4 regions of the Tistrella mobilis genome follow, and region 4 is predicted to be linked to each of the others. Evidence: riboswitches for the same ligand, from Rfam matches in the RefSeq annotation. Region 4 holds a riboswitch; each other region holds the start of a gene.
The links. A riboswitch is a leader RNA that binds a small molecule or an ion and turns the genes downstream of it on or off. The one in region 4 is predicted to bind cobalamin.
Positions count from the first base shown of each region.

Region 1: another riboswitch for cobalamin. It lies ahead of P7L68_RS17100 (TonB-dependent receptor plug domain-containing protein); the one in region 4 lies ahead of P7L68_RS07190 (energy-coupling factor ABC transporter permease).
Region 2: another riboswitch for cobalamin. It lies ahead of P7L68_RS08040 (TonB-dependent receptor plug domain-containing protein); the one in region 4 lies ahead of P7L68_RS07190 (energy-coupling factor ABC transporter permease).
Region 3: another riboswitch for cobalamin. It lies ahead of P7L68_RS14780 (TonB-dependent receptor plug domain-containing protein); the one in region 4 lies ahead of P7L68_RS07190 (energy-coupling factor ABC transporter permease).

Region 1 covers NZ_CP121017.1:2,483,753-2,488,432, reverse strand. The annotation lists gene P7L68_RS17105 (ABC transporter substrate-binding protein) at 1-80, opposite strand, end outside; gene P7L68_RS17100 (TonB-dependent receptor plug domain-containing protein) at 181-1,953, opposite strand; cobalamin riboswitch at 2,291-2,508, opposite strand; gene P7L68_RS17095 (SDR family NAD(P)-dependent oxidoreductase) at 2,554-3,327, opposite strand; gene P7L68_RS17090 (YicC/YloC family endoribonuclease) at 3,487-4,377, shown strand; gene gmk (guanylate kinase) at 4,406-4,680, shown strand, end outside.
Region 2 covers NZ_CP121017.1:491,876-496,555, reverse strand. The annotation lists gene cobN (cobaltochelatase subunit CobN) at 1-1,398, opposite strand, end outside; gene cobW (cobalamin biosynthesis protein CobW) at 1,412-2,464, opposite strand; cobalamin riboswitch at 2,591-2,823, shown strand; gene P7L68_RS08040 (TonB-dependent receptor plug domain-containing protein) at 2,984-4,680, shown strand, end outside.
Region 3 covers NZ_CP121017.1:1,981,810-1,986,489, forward strand. The annotation lists gene P7L68_RS14775 (cobyric acid synthase) at 1-861, opposite strand, end outside; gene P7L68_RS14780 (TonB-dependent receptor plug domain-containing protein) at 880-2,775, opposite strand; cobalamin riboswitch at 2,880-3,101, opposite strand; gene P7L68_RS14785 (PRC-barrel domain-containing protein) at 3,268-3,876, opposite strand; gene P7L68_RS14790 (SIMPL domain-containing protein) at 4,198-4,680, shown strand, end outside.
Region 4 covers NZ_CP121017.1:303,194-307,873, forward strand. The annotation lists gene P7L68_RS07180 (RNA polymerase sigma factor) at 1-941, opposite strand, end outside; gene P7L68_RS07185 (YciI family protein) at 938-1,312, opposite strand; cobalamin riboswitch at 1,511-1,751, shown strand; gene P7L68_RS07190 (energy-coupling factor ABC transporter permease) at 1,856-2,530, shown strand; gene P7L68_RS07195 (energy-coupling factor ABC transporter substrate-binding protein) at 2,527-2,856, shown strand; gene P7L68_RS07200 (CbiQ family ECF transporter T component) at 2,856-3,599, shown strand; gene P7L68_RS07205 (energy-coupling factor ABC transporter ATP-binding protein) at 3,599-4,423, shown strand; gene P7L68_RS07210 (sigma-54-dependent Fis family transcriptional regulator) at 4,431-4,680, opposite strand, start outside.

The DNA.
Region 1 (4,680 bases), 2.2 Mb from region 4:
CCTGCGGCCAGCCATGTGACAGAGACCAGCCGTCCGGCCGGGGCGAGACGCAGCAGCAGCTCGTCGGCGCAGAGGTTCATCGACACGATGCGTTGTGGCCCGTCCCCGGCGGATGCCGGGGACGGTGCTGCCAGGAACAGGCCGGCCAGGCAGAATGCGAGGCGCCGTTTTTGCATAAGCTCAGAACCGCATGCGCAGGCCGGCATATGCCGCACGTCCGCGTGAGCCGTATCCAAGAACTTCTTGATATTCCTCGTCAAAAAGATTGTCGATCCGGCCGAACACTTCGACGGTGTCGGTAAGATCGTAGGCCGCCGTCAGATTGACGAGGGTATATTCATCCAGCGTGACCGGGTGCGGCACGTAGTTGGTGTCGTAGGCCCAGTCCTTTTGCTCTCCATTGTAGATCACCGCGATGCCCGCTCGGGCACGGTCGTCGAGGAAACGCGTCGTCAGATCGGCGCTGGCAATATGCGGTGCGCGGCGAACCAGCTCCTCGCCTTTGGAATCCTCGCCGTCGGTATAGGTGTAGGTCAGCCGCAGATCCATCCAGCTAAGCGGGCGGATGGTCATCGAGGCCTCCACGCCGTTGATGCGTGACGTGCCGGGCAGATTGATCGACGAGCTGCCGCTGCCCTGGATCAGGTTTTCGATATCCTGTCGGAACCATCCCAGATCGACCACCAGCCTGCCGTCGAGGAAGCTGTGTTCGATACCGGCATCCCAGCCTGTCGCCTCTTCAGGCTTGAGATCGGGATTCCCTCTATAAGTATTTGTATAACCATAGAGTTCGAACAGGGTCGGGTTCTTGATGCCGGTGCCGTAGGAGGTGCGGAGCTTCGTGTCGGTTCCAGGGATCAGCCAAGCCGCGGTCACCCGCCAGCTGTGCTGGTCGTCGAACAGGCCGTTCCGATCGTAACGGCCGGCGGCGGACAGGAAGAGCTGGTCGTACAGGCCGAGGCGGTATTCGCCGGCGAATCCGGTGGATTCGTAGTCGTGTTTGACGATCGAGCCCGGTGCCCAGGAGCTCCAGGTTCGGGCGTTTTCGCGCTCATGATCCAGACCGGCGCTCAGGTCGTGGCGGATGGCGCCGGTCTCGAAGCCATAATCGGTCTGATAATCTGCCTTCAGCCTCCGGCCCAGATAGGTGCTGGTTATGCGGTCGCCGTCGCGGTAGTCGCGGTCGTGTTCGGTACTGGCGAGGCCGATCTTGTGCCGCCATCGGCCATCCGCCAGGGCGTAGCGCGCCTCACCACGCAGGAAGGTCTGAGTGCCGGTGGTCAGGTCGTCGGTATCATCCTGTGGCAGGGTGTTATAGGCATCGGTGTCGGTGCGATACCGCACGGTCCTGCCAACCAGCGCGAACTCCAGATCCTCCGCCGGCCGCCAGCCAAATTTGGCAAAGGCCGAACGGTTGCGATAACCGTCCTTCTCCGGGTTACCGGCGCCTTCGTCGGCGGATGAGATCCCGTCGGTGCGAAAGCTCTGGGCCGAGACCAGGGCGTCGAAGCTCCGGTCGCCATAGGAAACGGTACCAACCGCCTCCCGGGTGTCGAAACTGCCGGCCTCGGTGCGCAGGCTGCCCGAGAGCGGGCCGTCCCCGCGCTTCGTCGTGATGTCGATGACGCCACCCACGGCATCCGACCCGTAAAGCGCACTCTGTGGTCCGCGCAGCACCTCGATCCGCTCGATCTCGTAGGCGAGCAGATGGCCGAAATCGAAGTCCGAGCCGCCCGAGGGATCGGAGACTTCGATGCCGTCGATGCGCACCAGCGTCTGGTTGCCTTCCGAACCGCGGATGCGGATCTGCGACAAGCCACCGACCGATCCGGTGCGGCTGACCGCGAGGCCCGGTACCAGGCGCAGGGCATCATCGACCTGGCGTATCTGCAACGCCTCGATCTGGTCGGCCGTGATGACGGTAACGGCGCTGCCGACGGTTTCGATCGGCACCGGGCTGCGGGCAGCGGAAACCGAGAGCGGGGCGAGGCGGGTGACGTCTTCGCTGTCCGTTTCTTCGGCCGAGGCGACGGCCAGAGGGGAAAGGACGATCAGCGGCAGGGTCAGGCCGGCACGAAGCAGACGGCGTGACCGGTTGCGGGCAGGCGGGCGATTGGTGGACACGGAATACTCGACCTCGTTCGACTGCATCATGCGGTCACTGCGAACGAGGCCGGCAGGGGCGGCTGGTCAGGGCGGGAAGGGGGATAGCCTTGAGGGGCTATGGGGTCTTCATGCCGCGCCGCCACCGCTTGCAGAACCCATCGGTACACCCCGCCCGACGTGCTCGCCCGTGACCGCGAATGACGGCAGGTCTCCTGGCTCACGGGTCGTCGCACCACCGTCACCTTCCCGGCCCCCGTCGGAGCCAGTGGTTTTCGAGACGGGGCACTCTCCGCTCACAGTTGCGGGGGCAGCTGCGGAATTGCCGGACTATGCTACCGGCGCACCGCATTCCCTTTTCATCCCGCGGAACGACCGCAGGACACCGTCAGTGGCGACATCCTGCCGCGGAGATCGCCTTTCTGGCAAGGCCCATGTGACACCATCGTGTCATTTGCCGGGCAGACGGCCGAGCAGACGATCCCCCCAGGCCGCGGGCAGGGCGGCAAGCAGCCAGCAGAGTGCGGCCAGCTGCCAGGGAAAAGCGATGCGCGCCCGGTTGCGGTCGAGCCCGCGGCGGATGAGTCGTGCGGCGGTATCCGCATCCATCAGGAAAGGCATCGGGAAGCGGTTGCGCTCAGTCATCGGTGTGCGCACGAATCCCGGGCAAACGACTGAAATTCTGAGCCCGCCATGGGCCAGGCGCGGGCGCAGCCCTTCACCCCAGGCCTTCACGGCGGCCTTGGAGGCGGCATAGGCCGGGGCGCCCGGCTGGCCGCGATAACCGGCGAGGCTGGCCACGATCGCGATGGCGCCCCGGCCACGGCCGAGCATGGCATCGGCTGCGGGCAGGACCGTGTTCACCACGCCGTCGACATTGACCGCAAAGATCGCCCGCGTGACCCCGGCCGAGACGGCGCCGCCGCTACCGGTTTCGTTACCCGAGATGCCGGCGTTGGCGATGACCAGGTCGATGGGCGCGCGCGCCTCGGCCGCCGTCACCCAGGCTGCCGTTGCGGCGGCATCGGTGACGTCGAACTGCGCCACATCGACAATGGCACCGCGGCTGCGTGCCGCCGTCGCCGTCGTCTCCAGCCGGCCGGTATCGCGGCCATGGAGCGAGAGGCGGATGCCCGGCCCGGCATATTCCATCGCCAGGGCAGCGCCCAGGCCGCTGGAGGCGCCGGTGATGGCAATATGGCGTGGGGCGGGGGATGCGCTCATGGGACGCGGCCGGTCCTGGTGGACATCCGACGAGCGGCGTCGGAGACTGTGACGTGATCAGACCCGGATGACATCCGAGGCTTGGCGGGGGAGAGGCGGGTTCGTATAGTCCGCCGGTTCGATCCGCCCTGATCATCGCTCATCCTCGGGAGATTGGCCATGGCCCTCGCCAGCATGACAGGATTCGCCCGCGCCGATGCAGGCGATGCCCGCTACGGCTGGAACTGGGAAGTCAAGAGCGTCAACGGCCGCTCCCTGGATCTGCGAATCCGTCTGGCCCCCGGCTTTGACCAGCTGGAGCCGGTGGTGCGCAAGGTCGCCCAGGACCGGATCCGGCGTGGCCATGTCAGCGTGCAGCTGGGCCTGGTGACCCATGCCCGGGGCGCGCGTCTTCGCATCGATCCGGAGGTCGCCGACGGGCTGGGTGATGTCCTGACCGAGCTTCAGCGACGCTTTCCCAAGGCAAAGGTGCCGCGGCTCGACGGTCTGCTGCGGGTGCCCGGCCTGCTGCAGATGGTGGAGCAGGAGGAAAGTGAGGCCGTGCGCGCCGCCCGCGAGCACGCGATGACCGAGAGCCTGATTGCTGCCTTTGATCGCCTGGTCATTGCCCGCGCTCAGGAAGGCGCCGCCCTGACCCGGTTGCTGACCGAGCATGTCGATGCGATCGAGGGGCTGGTGACCGAGGCTGCCGGTCTGGCTGCCACTCAGCCGGCGACCATCCGGGCCCGGCTGGAGGAACAGCTTCGCAGCCTGCTGCAGGATCGTGCCGGCGCGGCCGAAGACCGGATCATCCAGGAAGCCGCCATGCTGGCTGCCAAGGCCGATATCCGCGAAGAACTGGACCGGCTGGTCGCCCATGTCGCCCAGGCGCGGGAGCTGATGGCTGCCGACGAACCGGTCGGGCGTCAGCTCGACTTCCTGGCGCAGGAATTCAATCGCGAGGCCAATACGCTGTGCTCGAAATCATCCGACACGGCGCTGACCCGGATCGGCCTTGCCCTCAAGACCCGGATCGACCAGCTCCGCGAGCAGATCCAGAACGTCGAATGAGCTTCGACCCCACCGCCTTTCAGGGACCATGCCGCCGATGACCGACACCACCACCGCACGTCGCGCCCTCCATGACCGCCGGCGTGGCTTGATGCTGGTGCTCTCTTCGCCTTCCGGCGCCGGCAAGACCACATTGTCGCGCCGCCTGCTGTCGCAGGATGACGACATCACGTTGTCGGTTTCGGTGACCACGCGGCCGATGCGGCCCGGTGAGGTCGATGGCGTCGACTACCACTTCATCGATCGCCCGACCTTCGATCGTATGGTCGCGGAAGAAGCATTGCTTGAACATGCGACCGTGTT
Region 2 (4,680 bases), 190 kb from region 4:
GTCCAGGCTCCAGGCGACACCGCCATCACGATCGCGGGTAAGATCATTGGTCGGCCCGGCCAGCAGGCGGGCCATCAGCGCCGCCCCGTCGGTGGGCGCATCGCCGGTGTCATAGCCCGCATCCTTCAGTGCCGCCAGGATCCTGGCCACACTCTCGGGCGTGTCGAGGCCGACGCCGTTGCCAAGCCGCCCGTCGCGGTTGGGATAATTGGCGATGACCAGCAGCACCCGGCGATCGGCCGCCGCCGTGCGCGCAAGCCGCACCCAGGCGGCGGCAAGCGCCGCCACATGGTCGATCCGGTCGGGCCGGGGCTGCTGGACCAGGATCGGGCATTCGGTCGCCTCGTCCCAGCGCGCCTCGGCCTTGAAGGCGACGGCGCGGGTCAGCACCCGGCCGTCGATCTCGGGCAGGGCCACATGCATGGCAAGGTCGGATGGCCCGAGCCCCCGGCTGCTGCCGGCCCAGGCGGCCTCGGATGCGCCGGAGAGCACCACCTGCAGCACCGGGCCGGGCAGGCCGTCGAAGGGGGTGCGCGCCGCCCCCCGGCCATTGGCATCCCCCAGCGCAAAGGCGGTGGTGTTGAGCACGATGGCGGTCTTCGCCCGCTCCAGCGCCGCCCGCACGAAAGCGGCCGCCGCCGGGTCCTTCAGGCTTTGGGCATGGATCATCAGCGGCGCCAGCCCGCGGGCCTCCAGCCCCGAGGCCAGGGCCTCGACCGCGGCCGTCTGCCCGCCAAGCGCAAGCGAACGGTAGAAGACGATCGCCGCCACCGGCCGGCCGCCGGCCGCCAGGGCATCGATATGCGCCAGATCCGCCCCGGTCAGCCCGGCATCGGCCGGGAGGGTACCGGTGGCAGGGTGCAGCCCCGCCGGCGGTAGCCTGACAGGTGCAGGACCGGGCACATCCCGCCGGCCCAGCAGATGCTGCGCATGCATCAGCAGCCCGGCGGCGTTGTCGATGCCATAGCCGTTGAAATAGGCCCAGATCAGCGCCCGCTCGCGCGCCGACACGGTCGACAGGCCGTCGAGCGAGCTGTCCGGCCGGTCGTCGCCGGGGATCACCACCAATGCCACGGCGCGGCTGCGGGCAAGCGCCGTCAGCCGCTCCAGCCCATAGGCCCAATAGGCGGCACCGCCCAGCAGGCGCACGATCACCAGCCGGGCACGGGCCAGCGTGCGATCGACCCAGAGATCGACCGACATCGGGTGCTTCAGCCGCTGAAGATTGACCAGCCGAAGCTCGGGCGCATCGGCGCCCAGCCGCGCCTTCGCGGCCGAGAGGCAGGCGAGTTCGGTATCCGCAGCCGTCACCACGACCATCTCGGCCGGGCTCTGGCGGAGGTCGATGGCCTCGTCGCCATCGTCGATCCGGCCGGGTTCGGCTGCGAGCAGATGCATGACGCCCGCGCCCTCAGCTCGCCGGTCGGCCGCCGAGGGCTTCGGCGACCGCGGCCGGATCCAGCCCCTGGGCGCCGATCACCACCAGGCGCGAGCGGCGCGCCTCGCCCGGCTGCCAGGGCCGGTCGAACTGCTGCTGCAACCGCGGGCCGACGCCCTGAACCAGCAGGCGCATGGCCTTGCCCGGCACGGCCACGAAACCCTTCACCCGGTAGATCGGATGCGCTTCGACCGCGGCCCCGATGCGGCCCGGCAGGGCCTCGTGATCGACGCCTTCCGGCAGCTCGACCACGAAGCTCGTGAAGGCGTCATGGCCGTGCTCTTCCTCGCTTTCGCCGTCGTGATGGCTGGGGCGGGCGGCGAGATCGTCCTCGACCGCCGCCCCCAGACCCAGCAGCACGGCCGGGTCGACCAGGCCGCGCGCCGCTTCAATCACCCGGGTGGCGGGGCGGAGTTCGGGCGCGATCGCAGCGCGGGCCCGGGCCATGCCTGCGGCATCGAGCATGTCGGCCTTGGTCACCACCACCATATCGGCGCAGGCCAGCTGATCCTCGAACAGCTCGTCGACCTCGGCCTCGTGGTCCAGGGTCTGATCGGCGGCGCGCTGGCGATCCAGCGCCTCGGGATCATTGGCGACCCGGCCCTCGGCCAGGGCGGCGCCGTCGACCACCGCGATCACGCCATCGACGGTCGCCCGGGTCTTCACTCCCGGCCAGGCGAAGGCCTGGACCAGCGGCTTGGGCAGCGCCAGGCCGCTGGTTTCGATGATGATGTGATCGGGCCGCGGCTCGCGGGCGAGCAGGGCCTCCATGGTCGGCAGGAAGTCGTCGGCGACGGTGCAGCAGATGCAACCATTCGCAAGTTCAATAACGTTCTCATCCGGGCACGTATCAATTCCGCAACCCTTGAGCAGATCGCCATCGATGCCGACATCGCCGAATTCGTTGACGATCAGGGCCAGACGACGCCCGCCGGCGTTCTCGATCAGATGCCGGATCAGCGTGGTCTTGCCCGCGCCGAGAAAGCCGGTGACGATCGTCGCAGGTATTTTCGCCCGGGTGCTCATGCGCGCCTCGCGTTGGTTCGGTTCGATCGCGGCAACGGTAGAGGTCGAATGGCCGCGCCGTCAATCCACTCTCTGAGCCCCGGTCCGGGCTGCGAAATCACGTTGCGCGCGCCGGATCGGGCCGCTAGCATCGTGCCCGCACGTGGTGCCACCCCGATCCAGGCGGAGGGGGTGGAGAATTGGGAAAGCGGTACGCGGAAGGCTCATAGCCCCGCAAAGCCGCTGCTGCCCCCGCAACGGTATGGAAGCTTAAGGCCGTCGAAACCACTGGGTCGGAAGACCTGGGAAGGGACGGCCCCCGGCCCGGATTTCCGGTCCGGCTTCCGAGCCCGGATACCAGCCCGTGACATGACCGGCAGGCCGCGGTGGGCGGTGAGCGCTGATCCAGGGGGTCTCCCTCGGGCCTGTGTTTCCCAAGGTCCGTATGCCGGCTGCCGGCCGCCCCCGTTCCGGATCCGTTTGCAGACCAGTTAGCTGCGGTCGCTGTCCCGTTCCGTCGACGAGGATGCGACCCTGTTTATGCGTTTTCCCCTATGGATCCAAGGGCTTGCAACCCTGCCACCACTTCTCGCCACCAGCCTTGCAGGGGCGGCGGAAACCCGTCTCGACCCGCTGTCGGTGGAAGCGCCGGGCATCGAAGAGACGGCAACCTCCGACCTCGCCCGCCTGGGCTGGGAAATGGAGGTGGTGACCCGCGCCCAGATCGAGCGCGCCGGCCCCTCGGCCGATGTCACCCGGGTGCTGCAGCGCTATGTGCCGGGGCTGTATGTCGCGCCCAAGAACGGCCCCTTCGACTACGCGACCTATTCGCTGCGCGGCTCGCGATCGGCCGACATCCTGATCCTGCTCGACGGGGTCCGGCTCAACAACCGGCTCTATGGCGGGCTCTACATCGACACGATTTCGACCGCCGCGATCGAGCGGATCGAGGTGGTGAAGGGCGCCCAGGGGCTGATCTTCGGCACCGAGGCGGTTGCCGGCGTGATCAACATCGTCACCCGCCGGGTGACCGGCAACGATCCTGAGGGGGCCATTTCCGGCGGCCTCGCCACCGACGGCGCCCGCCATCTCGACGGCCGGGTTGGTCACCGCTTCCCGAACGCGCCCGGCGCCCTGGATCTGATGGTCTTCGGCTCCCACGACCAGAGCAACGGCTACATCCCCTATCGCAGTGAGGACATCGAGGCCACGGTCAGCGACCGCCGCCGGTCCTATCGCGTCGCCAATCTGGGCTTTCGCGCCACGCAGCATCTGGGCGATACCGCACGCGCGGATCTGTTCTATCAATACGCCGCCGGCAAGCTGGATTTCGCCAAACCCTATGCCAACCGCGACGTCTTCAACGACCGTACCCAGCACATCGCCACCGCCAGCTTCGAGCATGCGCCGAGCGCGGCCTTCGACTATGCGCTCCGCGCCCATCTGAACGTCTGGGACACGGACTATACCCGCATCCACAATCTGGAGGGCGGCGGCACGACCACGGTCAATGACGGCGACTATTGGGGCTTTAAGGATTACGGGCTGAAGGCTCAGGGCCGCTGGCGCTTCGCCGGACAGGAACTGCTCTTCGGCGCCGACAGCCAGTTCTACCGCGGTGCCGACGATGTGCTGGTGATCGGCAGGCAGACGGGCGAGGCCTATGGGCTGTTCACCCAGCTCCGGCCGCATCTGGATGCCCTGCCCGAGACCGATCTGTCGATCGGCACCCGCTACAACTGGACGGCCGACGGTGCCGAGGCGCTGGTCTGGTCGGCCAGCATCCGCCAGGGCTTCGGCCCGGCCTTCGTCCGGGCACTTGCCGGCACATCCTTCCGCCTGCCCACCGCCGAGCAGCTCTATGCCAACGACGATTGCTGCGCCAAGGGCAATCCCGGCCTCGACCCCGAGACCAGCCGCGAGGTTGAACTGGGCGGCGGCATCGAATTCGATCTTGGCCGGGATGCCCGCATCACCATCGAGGCGACCGCCTTCCGGCGGGAGATCGACGACATGATCGGTGACGACGGTGAGCGCTTCATCAACATCTCCGAAGGCGTGCTCTCCGAAGGTGTCGAACTGGAGGTGGGGCTCGATTTCGCCCGCGGCTGGTCGACCGGCGCCGGCGCCACCTTCGTCTCGACCGAGCGCCGGGACACCGGGGCACAGATCGACAACATTCCGACCCGCCACGGTTTCGTCCGGATCGGCTATGAGACGCCGGATGACAGCCTGGG
Region 3 (4,680 bases), 1.7 Mb from region 4:
GGGTTGGCCGGGCGGTACCATGGTCAGCGCCACCTGCGGTTCCAGCTTCAGCGGGTCCAGATCGTCGAAATTGGCGATGCGGGCGAACATCGGCACGGCGATCTTCAGGCCCCCGGGCCCCGGATCGCGCGGCGTGTCCAGCGCCACCGCATCTTCGGCCGGCAGCCGCGCGGCGGCGGGCAGCCAGGGCACCACCCCGAAACTCTTCCAGCCGGTGCGGGTCTCGATTTCAGTCAGGCCGCCGTCGAACAGGCGGACATCGCCTCGAAACCGGTTGATGATGAACCCCTTGATCAGCGACAGCTCATCTTCCGGCAGAAGTGCATGGCTGCCGACCATCTGCGCGATCACCCCGCCGCGGTCGATGTCGCCCACCAGAACCACCGGCGCCCGGACCCGGGTCGCGAAGCCCATATTGGCGATGTCGCCGGCGCGCAGATTGACCTCCGACACCGAGCCCGCCCCTTCGATCAGCACCAGATCGGATCGGGCGGCGAGGCGAGCGAAGCTTTCCAGCACTTTCGGCATCAGCCGGTCGCGCCAGCCGCGATATTCGGCGGCGCGTGCCGTGCCGGCCATCCGGCCCTGCACCACCACCTGGGCGCCGATATCCGTCTGCGGTTTCAGCAGCACCGGGTTCATGTCGACCGAAAGCGGCACCCCGGCGGCGCGGGCCTGCAGGGCCTGGGCACGGCCGATCTCGCCGCCATCGGCGGTGACGGCGGCATTGTTCGACATGTTCTGGGGCTTGAAGGGCAGGACCTTGAGGCCGCGGCGCACGGCAATGCGGGCCAGCCCCGCCACCAGCAGCGATTTGCCGACATCGGATCCGGTGCCCATCACCATCAGACAGCGTGCCATCAGCGGCGTCTCCCAGTGTCAGAAGGCGACCCGGAGGCCGACATAAAGGCTTCGACCAGGGGTGGCGTAGCCGTCCACTTCCTGATAGTCGACGTCGAAGACGTTGTCGAGCCGGGCATAGGCGGTGACCGTATCGGTCAGGCGCTGGTCGCCGTTGATCCCCATGATGGTATAGCGGCGGATCTTGGTCGGCCGGCTGGCGGAGTTGATCTGCGCGCCGACATGGGACGCCTCGATGCCGATCCGGGTACCGTCGAGCGGATAGACATCGGCGGCCGCGAACAGGGTGTGGCGCGGACGGCGTGGCAGGGCCGTGCCGGTTTCGAGATCGGTGGTCTCCAGATAGGTATAGGCCGCCTGAAGCGTGAGCCAGTCGGCCGGCGCCGCCTTTGCCGTCGCTTCCAGCCCCTCGGTGCGGGCGCGGGCGGTGTTGCGATAGCGGCTGGCGGCGGAATCGAAGCTCAGCATGTTGCGGATGTCGTTGCGGAACCAGGTGAGCCCCAGGGTCAGAGCATCGTCGATCAGGCGCTGTTCGATACCCACGTCCCAGCCGCGGCTCTTCTCCACCTCCAGATCCGCATCGCCATAGGTCGGGTGATAGAGCTGGTAGAGCGACGGTGCCTTGGAGCCGGTGCCCCAGCTGCCACGCAGCGTGGTGCCGGTGCCGGGCACGATCCAGGCGCCGGTGAAGCGCCAGGTGGTATCGGCGCCGAAGGCCGAATGGTCGTCACGGCGCAGGCCGGCGGTCAGATAGAGCTGGTCCCACAGCCCGGCGCGGTACTGGCCGAAGATCGCGGTGGTGTCGGCATCGGCCGAAAGCGTGTTGACCACCGGATCGCCGGCCGCCTTCGCATCACCGATCGAGGCGGCCTCGTGCTCCCGCGAGAGGCCGATGGTGGCCACGTCGTCATGGCCGTCGACGGTGATGTCGGTCTGGTTTTCGATGCCCGTGCGCCGCCCGTCGAAATCGGTGCGGACCGAAAAACGCGAGGTCGGATCCTTGGAGCTGCGGTCGAGCCGCGAGCCCGAGAGGGTGGTGCGGTTCTCGACCCGGCCGTCGAACAGGGTGGCGATGGCGGCAACCCGGCCGCTCAGGCTGTCGGCCTCGTTCTCGCCCGGTGCCTCGGGCTTGCGTGCGGGGTCGAAATCGGCCGAGGTGCGGGCGGCCGTGCCGGTGGCCTCGATCGCGATCTGATCGCTCAGGGCCAGCCCGCCGCTGAGGCCGATCTGGGTACCGGTGAAACCGTCATCCTCCCGCCCGCCTTCCAGGCGTGAGAACCCCTCGGTGCGGAAGTCGACGATCGAGACGGCGCCGTCCCAACGCGCGCCGGCACCGCGCAGCGCCGCCGAATGCCGCCGGCTGCGATAGGCGCCGTATTCCGCCGAGGCGTCGCCCTCGACGCCGGTGCCGCCATTGCGCAGGCCGCGGCGGGTGACGATGTTGACCACGCCACCCATTGCATCGGCGCCGTAGAGCGCGCTTTGCGGGCCGCGCAGCACCTCGATCCGGTCGACGTCATCGGCCAGCAGCCGGCCGAGGTCGAAGGCGCCGCTGGCGCTGGCCGGGTCGTTCACCTCCACGCCGTCGATCAGGATCTTGGTCTGGCTGTCATCGGTGCCGCGCAGGCGCAGATTGGTGGCGGCCCCCGGGCCGCCGGTGCGGCTGAACGACACGCCGGGCGCCCGGCGGAGCGCATCGACCACGAAGACGGTACCGGCGCGGCGCAGTTCGTCGCCGTCGATCACCGTTACCGAGCTGCCAAGGGTAGCGGGGTCGACCGCCGTGCGGGTGGCCGTCACGACCAGAGGCGTCAGGCTCTGACGGTCTTCCTCGTCTGCGGCGAAGGCAGGTACGGCATTGGCGGCGGCGGCAAGGGCGGTGCCGAGCAGAAGCAGGCGGACGGCGTCGGTCATGGGTCTGGCGTTGTCCCGCGATGGCTGGCGCACCGACGCGAACGGGATGGCCGGATCCTGCCCGGATGTCCCTGCCGCCGGTCATGCCCGCCCGACGACCGCGCGATACGCGGGGTGGCGACGGCAGGTCTCCTGGCTTGCGGGTCCAGGCCCGTACCCCCGGCCTTCCCGGCGGAATACCGCCAGTGGCTGAAATGGGAGCGGGCTCACCGCCTACAGTTGCGGGTACAGCTGCGGCCTGGGCGCCCGGGCGCCGCACCGCATTCCCTCTTCGCCGGCGTCCTTTCAGGGAAAGGCCGCCCGGCACCGTCGCCCGGCACCATAGAGATCGGGGCACGGCCGGGCAAGCGGCACGAAAAAAGGGCGCCATCCCCGCGGGGGGAGGATGGCGCCCGAAGTGATCAGGCAGGGAGACGTTCGGGAGGAAACGTCGATGGTCCAGGGGAAGACCGTCGTCAGTCAGTCATGGTCGTTGGTCATGTCCGGCCTGGATCAGCCGCCCGAGGGGGCGGTGGTCGGCGCCGGGGTGGTGCTCATCGGCTGGGCGCCGGTGGCCGCGTCGGCGTCGCTCTTGACGGCCTCCTGCGATTTGAAGGCGGGCATCTGCTCCAGCTGCTCGGGCGTCACCGAGGCGATCAGGGCCTGCTCGGCCGGCTCGGCCTTCAACTGATCCCAGGGCACCATGACTTCCTTGGCGCCGAAGCCCAGCACGCCGCCATAGGCGAGCACCGCATGGGTGATCTGGCCGTCGGTGCCGAAGATCACGCCCTGAAGTTCGGCCACTTCATCACCATCCGGGGTCCGTACGACGGTGTCGTTCGACAGCAGGGTATCCGCCGGCTGCGGATCCTCGGCCTCGGCGCTGTCGCCACCGCCGGCCGGCGGGGTCGCAGGCATGGCGCCCGACGGGGCTGCGGCGCCGCTGCCCGAACCCATACTGCCGCCCGAGCCCATACCGCTGCCGGCAGGGGCCTGCTGTTCCGCAGGGGCCGCGCCCGGCGAGGTGGCCTGTGCCAGTGCGCTGCCGGCCGCGAGGGGGACGGCACCCAGACCGATGAGGATCGCAAGAGCCGAGGTCGTGCCGCGCATGGACTTGAACATGGTCAATTACTCCTGTGTTCGGCGATCCGGCAAGTTCTCTTGCCTTCCTCAATGATCTGGGAACTTGGGCGAAAATTGTTAGGTGCTGCGCTGTGGCATAATAATGTGAGGTTTGGTCTTCGAATACTGGTAGATGATGATGAAGCCGGGCCGGGCTGTGAGCGGGTGATGTCAGGCCGGCCGGATGGGGCCACCCCGTGTCGGTATGGTGTCGCTGCCGCGCTTGACGCCGGCCGCGCCGCGTCGCAGGCTCCGGCGCAGGAGGGACGACGGCTGTCCGCAACACCCGCGGGGCCGAATTTCTGCGCAGGAGATCTGCCGATGCGTATGGACGTTCTGGGACTGGCCGGTGCCGCGGTGATCGCGGTGGGCATCGCCGCAGGCGGCTGGCTGGTCGGCCAGGGTGTGGTCGAGGCGCGGCTCGGCAACCGCACCGTCCAGGTGAAAGGCCTGGCCGAGCGCGAGGTGAAGGCCGATCTGGCGGTCTGGTCGCTGCGCTATGTCGCCTCGGGCAACGATCTGAACGAGGTGCTGGGCCAGCTGAAGCGCGATACCGAGACGGTGAAGCGCTTCTTCACCGATGCCGGCCTGCCGGCCGATACGATCGAGATGCTGAGCCTGGAGGTGACCGACCAGAACGCGCAGCTCTATCGCTCGGGCCCGGTCGAGGTGCGCTATATCGTGGCGCAGACGGTGTCGGTGCGGACCACCGATGTCGACAAGGTGGAGGCGGCCTCGCAGAAGGTGGGCGATCTGGTCGAGGCCGGTGTGGTGCTGTCCAACGAGATGGGCGCCTGGGGCAGC
Region 4 (4,680 bases):
GGTTGCGGCCGGCCGGCGGGGTCGGCGCGTGCGTTATGGGCGGACTGGATCGCCGCCTCCAGCTGATAGCGGCCGGGGCGCCCCAGGGCTGCGGCTGCGGCCAGCTGGGCTTCGGCCTCGGCGATCAGATCCGCCCGCCAGAGCGTGGTGTCCTGAAGATCGATCGGGACATAACGGCCGGCGTCGTCGCGCCTTGCCGGGCGGCGTGCCTCGCAATGGGCCATCAGGGCCAGAAGACCGCGCGCCTCGGCCGCGGACGGCATCAGCTCCACCAGCAGCCGGCCCAGCCACAGGGCCTCGCCGGTCAGGTCGGCCCCGCGGGTATCGCCGCCGGCCACCATCTCCCAGCCGGTACCGAAGGCGGCGTAGACGGCATCCAGCACATGGCTCAGCCGTTCCGGCAGATCCTGCGGCTCGGGCAGCTCAAAGCCGATGCCGGCGCTCCGGATCCGCGCCTTGGCCCTGACCAGCCGCTGCCCCATGGTGGCCGGTGCCACCAGAAAGGCCGATCCGATCCGGGCGGCATCCAGCCCCAGCACCGCCTGCAGCATCAACGGCGCGCGCATCTCGGAGGCGATCGCGGGATGGGCGCAGACGAACAGCAGGGCCAGGCGGTCGTCGGGCAGGGGGCGCGCCGCCATCGCCGCCTCCTCCGCCTCCCCCGCCAGCAGGGTCAGGGCCGGTTCGGCCGCCCGGCGCACGGCCCCGTGGCGCAGGGCATGGGTGATCCGGCGGCGGGCGACCGTGGCGAGCCAGGCCTCCGGCTCCCGCGGCACACCCTGCCGGGGCCAGAGGTCCAGCGCGATCCGGAAAGCATCGGCCACGGCATCCTCTGCCGCGGCGAGGTCGCGGAACCGCGCGGCCAGGAAGGCGACGAGGCGGGCACGGGACTGCCGTGCCGCCGCCTCGACCGCCCTGTGTGCCACGTCGGGGCCGGTCACGCCCCGCCTCCGGGTTCCTGCATCGGCGGCATCACCGGCCGCAGCTCTACGGCCCCCTGTGCGGCCGCCGGGCAACGCGCCGCCCAGTCGAGTGCCGTGTCCAGATCCGGCACGTCGATCACGAAATAGCCGGCGAGCTTTTCCTTGGTGTCGGCGAAGGGGCCATCCTGAACCTGGCGGCGCCCGTCCGTGATCCGCACCGTGGTCGCCGTTTCGGGCGGCAGCAATCCGTGGCCGTCCTGGACGATGCCGGCAGCCTGGATCGCCTGGACATAGGCACCCCAGCCCCCCCAATAGGCGTCGGCCTCGGCCGGATCCTGCTGCTTCGCCAGGGCCTCCGCGGTCTCGTAGATCACCATCATATACTGCATTGGTCGCATCCCTCATCTGTGGACGGCGCGCCCTGCCCGCACCCCGCGGGCTGCTCTCCCCCGTCCGGAATGATGAGCCCCGGGCAACGACGATTTCGACAGCGCCGTTGCGCTGCCCGACAAAAATTTCCGGAGAGAATATCCGGCGCCGATCCCGTCTTCCGGCCGGCGACTTGACACCCGATGCAACCAGGGATCAGAATCACACCCCATGAAGGTCCGCCTTTCGCTCCGGATGGGGGAGGGCGGTGTAAAAGGGAACATGGGTACGGGTGCAATGCGCCCGGGAGCCATGGCTGCCCCCGCAACTGTAGGCGGAGAGTTTGTCGCCCGCCCGGGACTTATGGTTTCGGGCTCTCAGGCCACTGGGCAACCGGGAAGGCCGGCGACGGATGGTGACCCGCAAGCCAGGAAACCTGCCTTCACATCTGACAGGGCCACTCTCCGAACGGGGTGTTCGGATGGGGGCGGGGTCCCCGGAACCTGCCGGGATTTCTCCGAAGGCCTTGCCGCACGTGGCCAACGCCTTCGGAGGATCGGCCCTTGCATATTATGGAAGGCTATCTGCCGGCGACCCATGCCGCCCTCTGGGCGGCGGTCTCGGCACCCTTCGTCATTCACGGAGCCCGCCGGATCACCCGGCTGGTCCGCGAAACACCGGAAGTGAAGCTTCTGCTGGCGGCATCCGGTGCCTATGTTTTCGTGCTCTCGGCGCTGAAACTGCCATCCGTCACCGGCAGCTGTTCACATCCGACCGGGACAGGGCTGGCCGCAACCCTGTTCGGCCCCACGGTCACCGCCGTGCTCGGCACCATCGTGCTGCTGTTCCAGGCTTTGCTGCTTGCCCATGGCGGGCTCACCACCCTTGGCGCCAACGTCTTTTCCATGGCGATCGCAGGACCTTTCGTTGCCTGGGGGCTGTTCCACGGCCTCACCCGCATGGGGGCCGGGGCGGCGCTCGCGATCTTCGTGGCGGCGACACTGGGTGATCTTGCGACCTATGTGGTGACCTCGCTGCAGCTGGCGCTCGCCTTCCCCGATCCGGCCGGCGGCATCGCCGGGGCGGCATCGAAGTTCCTGGGTATTTTCGCCCTCACCCAGGTGCCGCTCGCGATCAGCGAGGGGCTGCTGACCGTGGTGGTGTTCAACATGCTCGGCCGCTACAGCCGCTCGGAACTGAAGGCGCTGGATCTGTTCCGCGGGCGGGTGGCGTCATGATGAAGCGCAATCTGATCCTGCTTGCCCTGGTCGTGATGCTGGCCATCGCACCGCTGCTGATCCACCCGCCCGGCACCGTGGAGTTCGCCGGAGCGGACGGTCAGGCCGAGCTGGTGATCGGCGAGATCGCACCCGACTACGAACCCTGGTTCCAGCCGCTTTGGGAACCGCCGAGCGGTGAGATCGAAAGCCTGCTCTTCGCCCTTCAGGCGGCGATCGGCGCCGGGCTGCTCGGCTATTATTTCGGCCTGCGCCGCGGCCGCCGCGATGCGGACCCGGCCGCGGACGATACTGCCGCGGCGCGCGCCGACAGGCCCCGCGCCTGATGCGGGCCATCGATCGTGCCGCGCAGACCAATCGCTGGCGCAGACGACCGGCTGCCGAAAAGGCCCTGATCTTCATCGGGCTGATGCTGGTCTCGCTGGTCGTGGCCGGCTGGATCGGCCAGATCGTGATCCTGCTGCTGGTCCTCTGCCTGGTGCTGGGGGCAGCACGGGTGGGGCTGCGGGATGTGCGTGCTGCGGCCGTGATGCCGGCCGGCTTCATCCTGGCCGGCACCGCCGTACAGATGATCACGCTTCACTGGGCAGGCGGGCCCGTGGTCGGCATCGCCGATCCCGACATGCTGTCCGCTGCCGCCTTCACCGGGCTGAGGAGCGTCACCTGTGTCGCCTGCCTGATCGGGCTTGCGCTCACCACGCCGCTCACCTCGCTGCTCCAGATGATTCAGCGTCGCGGACTCGCCCCCGACATCTCGGATCTGGCGATGATGATGTTCCGCATCGTGTGGCTGGTGCTGGACTGTCTGGAGACGGGGCAGCGTGCCCAGGCGGCCCGGCTGGGGCATGCCGGCTGGGGCCGGCAGATCCGATCGGGGGGCCGGCTGCTCGCCGGGCTTCTGCCGCGGGTGCTGGATCGGGCGCAGCGGATGAATGCCGGGCTTGCCGTGCGGGGCTATGACGGCCGGCTGCGCTTTGCCGGTGCCGAGGCGGTTGCCGCCCCGGCCCGGCTTGCCCTGCTCGCGGGCGGCCTTGTCTTTGCCGCAGCCGGCGCGGCCTGGATCGGCTGATGCTCGAAGCTCGGGATCTGGTTCATCACTATCCGGGCGGCGTCACGGCGCTCGATCATGTCGATCTGGTGATTCCGGCCGGCGGACGCCTGGCTATCCTGGGCGCCAATGGTGCCGGCAAGTCGACCCTGCTGCTGGCGCTGGCGGGCGCGATCCGCACCGATCGGGGGCAGGTGATCCTCGACGGCAGCCCGGTCACTCATGACCGCAAGGGATTGACCCGGCTCCGGCATCGGGTCGGTCTGGTGTTCCAGGATCCCGACGACCAGCTCTTTGCCGCAACCGTCGCCGAGGATGTAAGCTTCGGTCCGCTCAATCTTGGCCTGACCATGGCCGAGGCCCGGGGCCGTACGGCAGAGGCGCTGGATATGATGGGCGTTGCCCATCTCGCCGATCGTGCCACTCATATGCTGAGCTTCGGCCAACGCAAGCGGGTCGCCATCGCCGGGCTGCTGGCCATGCGGCCCGGTATCCTGCTGCTCGACGAGCCGACGGCGGGGCTCGATCCGGCCGGCGTCGATGAACTGATGCAGCGGCTGGATGCGGTGGCCGGCACCGGCACGGCCGTGGTCATCGCCACCCACGACATGGACCTGGCCAATGGCTGGGCCGATCGTATTGCCGTGTTCGGCCGCGGGCAGATCGTCCTCGACGGGCCGCCCGAGGCGGTTTTTGAGGATGAGGCGCTGCTGGCGGCGCTGGGGCTGCGCCTGCCGATGCTCCGCCGCCTGGCCGGCGAACTGGCAGCCCGCGGGCTGCTGAAGGCCGGCCCCCTGCCGCGGCGGCTGGAGGATCTGGTGGCCGCCTTGCCGGGGCACCGGTAAAGCGGCCCTAATGGCCGCCTGCGGCCTTCAACCGGCGGTGAAGCGTGGCGCGATGGATGCCGAGCAGACGTGCGGCGGCGCTGATATTGCCGCCGGTCCCGGCCAGGGCGCGGAAGACCGCGTCATCGGTGAGGGCACGCAGTGAGGCGGGGGCGGCCGGCGCAGCTGCCGGAGCGGCCGGAGAGGATGGTGCGGGCGAGGGTGGGGCGGCCTCGGCTGCTGCTTCGGCCTCTCCCAGGATTTCCTGCGGCAGGTCG